DNA from 2 places in the Paenibacillus polymyxa M1 genome. Region 2 is predicted to be linked to the other one. Evidence: riboswitches for the same ligand, from Rfam matches in the RefSeq annotation. Region 2 holds a riboswitch; the other holds the start of a gene.

Region 1 (3,746 bases), 2.8 Mb from region 2:
GAGAAGCTCCAACTTTCAGTTCGACTTCACGTGGTGAACCGCCTGTATTTTCGGCCGCATTGTTTGTATCCGATGTAGTGCTCTTTGTACCGCAAGCAGCCAGTACCGCAATTAATGTCAAGCTCAATACAGCCAATACCCATTTCTTCATGTTGTTACCCCTCCAATAATTTGTAATATTCAGGATCAGACGTCCTGATCAATAAGGATATCTATATGTTTTCCCTATTTCCGAGTATAATGCCGCACAAGGCGATCTCCTGCCATTTGCAGCAATTGTACCAATACGACCATCAGTACGACTGCAACGATCATTACAGCCGTTTCGTAACGATAATAGCCGTAGTTGATTGCCAGCGTACCCAGCCCACCGCCCCCGATCATACCGGACATTGCCGTGTACGATACGAGTGTAACGACGGTAATGGTTAATGCGGCAAGCAGGCCCGGAAGTGCCTCACGCAACAGCACACGCCGGATAATTTGTCCTGTCGAGGCTCCCATCGCTTGTGCAGCCTCAATGACACCTTTGTCCACTTCACGCAGAGACGTTTCGACAAGACGTGCAAAGAAAGGGGCAGCCCCGATAACCAATGGCGGAATGGTTCCCAGCACTCCGGTCGAGGTACCTACCAACGATCGTGTAAAAGGAATAAGTGCAACGATCAAAATGATAAATGGTACGGAACGCAAAATATTAACGATGAAGGATAATACAATGTATATCACTTTCATCAGAGTCAACGAGGAGCGGCTCGCCAGAAACAACAATATACCGAGCGGCAAACCAATAACGAGGGTGAACAATGCAGATGCCCCGAGCATCTGAAGGGTTTCCAGAGTAGAATTCCCTAGCTCTTCCCAACTCACTTGCGAAAAATCAAGTTCGCTCATTGTCAATCACCTCCACATCAAGTCCTTGTCCAGATACTTCGCGCAGCGTATGCTCTATATCTGAATGGTTTCCTTCAAAACGAACGATCAGCTGTCCATACGGTACATTTTTAATCGTAGAGATGGTTCCCTGCAAGATTGCAAAATCAACCCCCGTACTTCGAGCCGTACGCGACAGAATCGCATCATAAGTTTTACTGCCTAAGAAGGAGATACGTACCACCTGTGCCGATTCCCCGCTACCTGCAGCTGCAATCGCTGCTTGTAACTCCTCGGGATGTTCTGCCTCCCGCTGGATAAAGTCCTTAGTTACCTGATGCTGTGGCTTCAAAAACACTTCCGCCACCGGACCTTGCTCCACGATATCGCCCTGATGAATGACGCCAACACGATCACAAATGCTTTGAATGACATGCATCTCATGAGTAATCAATACGATGGTCAAATTAAAACGTTGATTAATATCCAACAGCAATTTCAGGATAGACCCTGTCGTCTGCGGATCAAGCGCAGACGTCGCTTCGTCACACAGCAACACATGCGGATCACTAGCCAGTGCCCGTGCAATTCCTACCCGCTGCTTCTGTCCACCCGAGAGCTGTGACGGATATTTTCCACTGTGTTCTTTCAGCCCCACTAGTTCCAGCAGCTCGCGAACTTTCTTGTCCATCTCCTGCTTAGGGGTATTTACCAGGCGCAATGGAAATGCAATGTTGTCATACACTGTCGCCGAAGACAACAAATTAAAATGTTGAAAAATCATTCCGATTTTTCGACGTTGCTTCTGTAACTGGGATTGACTCACAGTGACAAGATTAACCCCATCTACCCATACTTCGCCTGAAGTAGGGCGCTCCAATAAATTAATACAGCGGATCAACGTACTTTTGCCCGCTCCGGAATGACCAATCACCCCGAATATTTCTCCACGCTTTATAGAAAGATTCAACCCGGACAACGCATTAACGCGTCGGTTGCCTTTACCATAATGCTTGGTTAATTGCTTAAGCTCTATCAACGTGCTGCGACCCCCTTCACTTCTTCCTTACCCTTTTAACCAGTTGTCATCTCTCAGGATTGTATAAAATCGCTATTTATTTATACAAAAAAGAGCCCCTTTCACAGAATGAAAAGGGCCCCACCTTGCGAACCTTTTCTCATCTGCCAAAATCGCTATAACTCTAGCGGTTTTGTAGGAATTAGCACCATATGTTCCCTCCCGGTGCATTACACCGGGAAAGAACGGGTTGCCGGGCTTCATCGGGCCAGTCCCTCCACCTCTCTGGATAAGAAAATATGTTAAACTCCAGCTTTAGCTGTCCGTTTAGTTTATATAAAAAAATAATTCAAGCATTTTTCTGAAACTAGGTTTCAGTATAGATAGTTTACATTGCTTTGTCAAAGGATATTTTCTGTCATAATTATGGGCGCACTGCCCGGTTCTCCCATTGTTTCGCAGTATAAGAAAATGCGTTTGATAGCGACCGGCATACCATTTCCAAGCCCTGCTGCAAATCTTCCAGATGGTGATCGAGGTCCTCCAGTTGGATTTTGCCATATAAAGCACGGTGACGTTGCCAGAGATCATCCTGCATTTCCGTATTCATATAGTGTATCTCCGTATTTCGCCGCTTACGCAGGCGATTGATCGCATCGTTGTATGTGTCCTTGATATCAATTAGATTATCGGTCAATACAGGATGCATTTTGAGATACTTCAGCTGTCGCAACACGGTAAAATAAGAATAGTGCGCCTTATACTGCCCTGTTTTCAAATCATACAGGTCATTCATCCAGTTACCCAACTTATCCAAAATAGAGAATACCCGCACAAACCCATCCTTATAAAAGAATACGTACAAGGCATAATCGGATTTTTCATCCTTGCTCATATCTTCAGCGTATCCGGCTTTTACTTTCATACGAAAAAAGGCGGCAGCATGATGGCTCTGCTCCAGTTCATCCAATGACGACATCAGACCACGTGTCAAAATATCCGCCTTCCGAAAGTCATGAGTCGGATCACCACTGGCCTGGATTTGTCGTTCCAGCAAATGTAACATGTCTGACATGCTATTCATGGCATCCAGCAGGAAACCATTATTTACACGCGAGGGCTCGCCCAACAGCTTGCGTATCATGCTTCACGCCTCCTTCATATCTGTAAAATCCGGCTGTTAAGATGCTTTAATAGGCGTCAAGCGAAATAACTCGTCCATCGTTGATCTACAAGCCTAACAATATCTTCACGTGGCAGTACCTCATCAGGGTAGCCCGGTTTCATACGTGCATCCACCACAATCGGCAGCTTATAGTTCAGGTGATGCAAACGCACTTCGCTGACAGCGTACATATCTGTAGCCGGGTTAAAGCGTGTGAATACCGTCCACAGGAACGAAGCTTGGGAGCGAACAACTTCTTTGGCATCGTCCACGATAAAGACAAGCGGCCACTCTTGCTCACCCGCAGCTAATCGCTCCAATACACGCGCAGCGAGTTCAGGCTCCTGCTCAAAGGACGAGCCAGATACAACGAGGCATCCTCCGCAATAGGGTTCGATGTCACGAATTCCCGGCAGATCGCCCCCTTCATAAACGCGAGGCAATTCACGCACAGGCTCGCCTACTCCCATCAGAATCGCCTTACTGCCATGATTCAGCTTACGGCCCGTGTAATCGAGTGTATCGTGAGACGTATGGTTGAAAATAAACAAATCTCTGGCTGGATTAAATCGTTCCAAAATGGTTTCGAGCAGCAGGTTAAAGTCGGATAAATCGATTACCCGATCCGTCAGCATCAGGAATTTGGTCAACGACAATTGGCCTTGACCCAGAATGGTAAAGCCGGATACC
Region 2 (3,746 bases):
ATGCGTCAGTAAATAATTAGACAACACCGTTGCATTATGCTCATGTCGATCCATGCGCAGCGCTAACGTCTTCATCCCCTTCATCAACTGATAACAGTCGCTAGGGGAAAGCACGGCCCCTATGGAATTGTGCAGGAAGGAAATTTCAGCTGACAGCTCTTTTCCTTTGGTTACAATCAACCCTGCCAGCACATCGTTGTGCCCGCCCAAATATTTGGTTGCGCTATGTACCACAATATCCGCACCCAGTTCCAATGGCCGCTGAAAATATGGTGTTAGCAGTGTATTATCTACAATAGTAAGCAACTCATGTTGTGATGCCCATGAAGCCACCGCTTGAATATCAGTTATCATCATTAACGGGTTTGTAGGCGTTTCTATGAATACTGCTTTGGTATTCGGTCGACATGACTGTTGGAGTGCTTCAAGATCGTTTGTATCCACATAGCTTGCGGTCACACCAAATTTGGATAAAATACGCTCTAGCAAACGATAGGTCCCGCCATAAAGATCCAGCGATACAATGAGGTGGTCTCCCTGTCCAAACAATGCAAATACAGTTTGCAGCGCTGCCATACCTGAGCTGCAAGCAAAGCCTGCATCACCAGATTCAAGTGCAGCAGCAGCCTCTTCCAGTACCTTTCGCGTGGGATTAATCGTCCGAATGTAATCAAACCCAGTGCTTTGGCCCAGACGGGGATGGCGGAACGCCGTAGATTGGTAAATCGGGTAATTAACAGCCCCAGTTACTGGCTCCTCAATCGAACCAATTTGTGCCAATCTGCTTTCGATTTTCCACTGTTTCTCACTCATATGAATCCTCCTGTTCACTTCCATAGTAGGTGCTATAACATATGCTGCAAAAATGGATGTCCAAGACTATACTGCTGCGCTACTGCAAGGTGTTACTGTATAAGGGTAAACGACAAGCCCCTTTTTAAATCTGAGGTCCGATATCATAAGGTGTTTCTTGGTATACATAATAGTTAAGCCAATTTGAAAATAATAAATTAGCATGAGCTCGCCAGATAGAGGGTGGTATGCGTTCAGGATCATCGTTAGGAAAATAATTTTTGGGGACGTCAATATCCAGTCCTTTGGCCACATCGCGGTCGTATTCCCATTTCAGTGAAAGCGGGTCATATTCAGAATGCCCTGTTACAAAAATTTGTTTACCGTCAAGTGTGGCTACCAGGTATACTCCAGCTTCCTCGGATTCGGATAAGACTTCTAATTCGGCAATATGATCAATATCTTCCCGCCGAACTTCTGTATGTCTGGAGTGAGGAGCATAAAACAGTTCATCAAAGCCGCGTAGCAATTTCACTTTAGGTTTAATTACGGTGTGTGGAAATACGCCAAAGCATTTGGTGTCGAGCCCGTATTTAGGGACATCGAAATGATGGTATAAGCCTGCCTGTGAGGCCCAACAGATATGCATGGTCGAAGTTACATTCGTTTTCGTCCATTCAAAGATCTGCCGGATCTCTTCCCAGTAGTTCACATCCTCAAACTCAAGCTGTTCAACCGGAGCTCCTGTAATGACCATGCCGTCAAAACGACTGTTCTTGATCTCATCAAACGTTTTATAGAACATGTTCAAATATTCTTGCGATGTATTTTTGGATACATGAGACTTCATATGCACCAACGTGACATCTACTTGTAGCGGCGTATTACCGACTAAGCGCAACAGTTGGGTTTCCGTCGTTTCCTTGGTAGGCATTAAATTCAAAATGGCGATACGCAACGGACGAATATCCTGATGATAAGCCAAGCTTTCATCCATTACGAAAATATTTTCGCCCTCCAGCACTTCCTTGGCAGGCAGCGTGTCTGGAATTTTAATCGGCATGTAAACTCACTCCTTGATCGGTAAGTTGTGCGAAAATCGTCTGGTAGAGATGCCGGGCATATAATAAAAAGACCTTTCTCAGTTAGAGAAAGGTCATATTTGTATCCATATGCGCCTCTCTCATCTGTCAGGGCTACGCTTTTTTGTACAAAGCGCGAGTCCTGCAAGAATTAGCACCGTGCGATAAAAATCGCCGGTTGCCGGGTATCATCGGGCTAGTCCCTCCACCTGCTCTTGATAAGATTTCGCTATATTCATTTTGGGTTCACAAAGTTCTTGTTGTTCACTTTAATGCATCGGCTGGGCTTCGTCAAGATGGACTTGTAAATTTGTGCCCTGCATTCACATTTTGTCTACCTTTTCCATAGGTTAAATCATATCCTCCCTGTCGCAGAAGCTCATATGACTGCTGTTGATTTTGCCCATGATTTTGCGCTTGAAAGGCCGTAGGCCGAGCGTTATACTATACAAGTGCTAATAGGCAAAAATATGGTGCAGCAGTGTAGATTAGAGTGTTTTCTGCGATACTGTGGCAACCTAAAAAAAGAACATTTGTGAGGTGAATCCGGAATGGAAGGCGACCCGAGTCCGAATAGGCGGCGATCCCTGAACAACAGCATAGGAATGACTTCAGCTTGCCGAAAGACGGGACGCCAGGCTCCGTATGCTCCAAAAGCCTTCTGCTTTTGATGGTATGCACGCTTACCCGAACCGGCTAACTGGCTAACTGAGTCCATTCCTTATGCTTAAGGTAAACGTATTTCCGTTACGACGGAGCATAAGGAGTGACATATATGAAAATCCGTTTGGTTAACAACGGGGTTTTTACCCCTGTCGAAGAAATTGAAATGGCGCTCACTGCACCGGCAGAAGGCTTTTATTGGATTGATGCCGATGTCGAGGATCTGACAGTGCTCCAGCCCTTATTTTCTATGCATGATCTTGCAGTAGAGGACTGTTTAAGTGAAGAAGAACAGCGTCCAAAGATTGAAATTTATGAAAGCCATTATTTTATCGTTGTAAATAGTATTCGTTTTGATGATGAAGAAATATTTTTGCGTGCTTTGAACATTTTTCTCGGCCGCCATTTTATCATTACGGTGACCAAGCAGAAAATCAATGAGCTTCGTACTCTCAAGCCTATGCTATGGGAGCAGGAAGTCAGCCAGCCTGACCGTTTTATGTATCTGTTGGTCGACTTGATCGTTGACAACTATTTTCTGGTTGGTGACCGGATTGAGGTTCGTATTGAAAAGCTGGAAGAAGACATTCTAATGCATACGAAAAAGTCGCACTTGAACGAAATCATCGGCTTGCGCAGTGAGATTCTATGGCTAAAAAAAGTGCTCGGCCCGCAAAAGGAAGTCATCAATACCCTGAACAAACGGGATTTGCGACTTATCGACGATCAACTACAAAAATATTTTAGCGACATTTATGAAAATGCTGTGAAAATTTCGGAGACTTTCGAAACTTATCGCGACTTGATGGGGAACCTTAGAGAAGCTTATCAGTCAAGTATCGCCAACCGTGCTAATGAAATCATGCGTGTGTTTACCGCCATTACAACCGTATTTATGCCGTTGACGGTCATTACCGGAATATATGGGATGAACTTTGATAATATGCCTGAGCTTCATACACGTTATGGTTATTTTGTCGTCATTGGGATTATGGTGGCACTAGGTGTCAGTATGTTCTGTATTTTCCGCAAGAAGGACTGGGTTTGAAAAGAAGAGAGTAAACCAAAACTACCAAGCTGGGTGCTTATTTCGATTTTTCAAGCTTGGTCATCAAAAGCAGCAGCCGATTCCTATGAGGAACTCGCTGCTGCTTTTTTTATATTGCACCTTATTTGTACTTTAGGACACTTCCAATCGTCTCTATATTA

The links. Region 2 has a riboswitch for S-adenosylmethionine ahead of metA (homoserine O-acetyltransferase MetA). Riboswitches for the same ligand answer to the same signal wherever they lie in the genome.
Region 1: it holds a riboswitch for S-adenosylmethionine, as region 2 does, so the genes downstream of both, PPM_RS21370 (methionine ABC transporter ATP-binding protein) here and metA (homoserine O-acetyltransferase MetA) in region 2, are expected to answer to the same signal.

Annotation. Positions count from the first base shown of each region.
Region 1 covers NC_017542.1:4,738,669-4,742,414, forward strand. The annotation lists gene PPM_RS21360 (MetQ/NlpA family ABC transporter substrate-binding protein) at 1-151, opposite strand, end outside; gene PPM_RS21365 (methionine ABC transporter permease) at 226-894, opposite strand; gene PPM_RS21370 (methionine ABC transporter ATP-binding protein) at 881-1,912, opposite strand; SAM riboswitch class I at 2,049-2,187, opposite strand; gene PPM_RS21375 (Cthe_2314 family HEPN domain-containing protein) at 2,316-3,035, opposite strand; gene PPM_RS21380 (UbiD family decarboxylase) at 3,092-3,746, opposite strand, start outside.
Region 2 covers NC_017542.1:1,644,000-1,647,745, reverse strand. The annotation lists gene PPM_RS07235 (PLP-dependent transferase) at 1-813, opposite strand, end outside; gene metA (homoserine O-acetyltransferase MetA) at 938-1,855, opposite strand; SAM riboswitch class I at 1,973-2,099, opposite strand; gene corA (magnesium/cobalt transporter CorA) at 2,650-3,585, shown strand; gene PPM_RS07220 (HRDC domain-containing protein) at 3,744-3,746, opposite strand, start outside.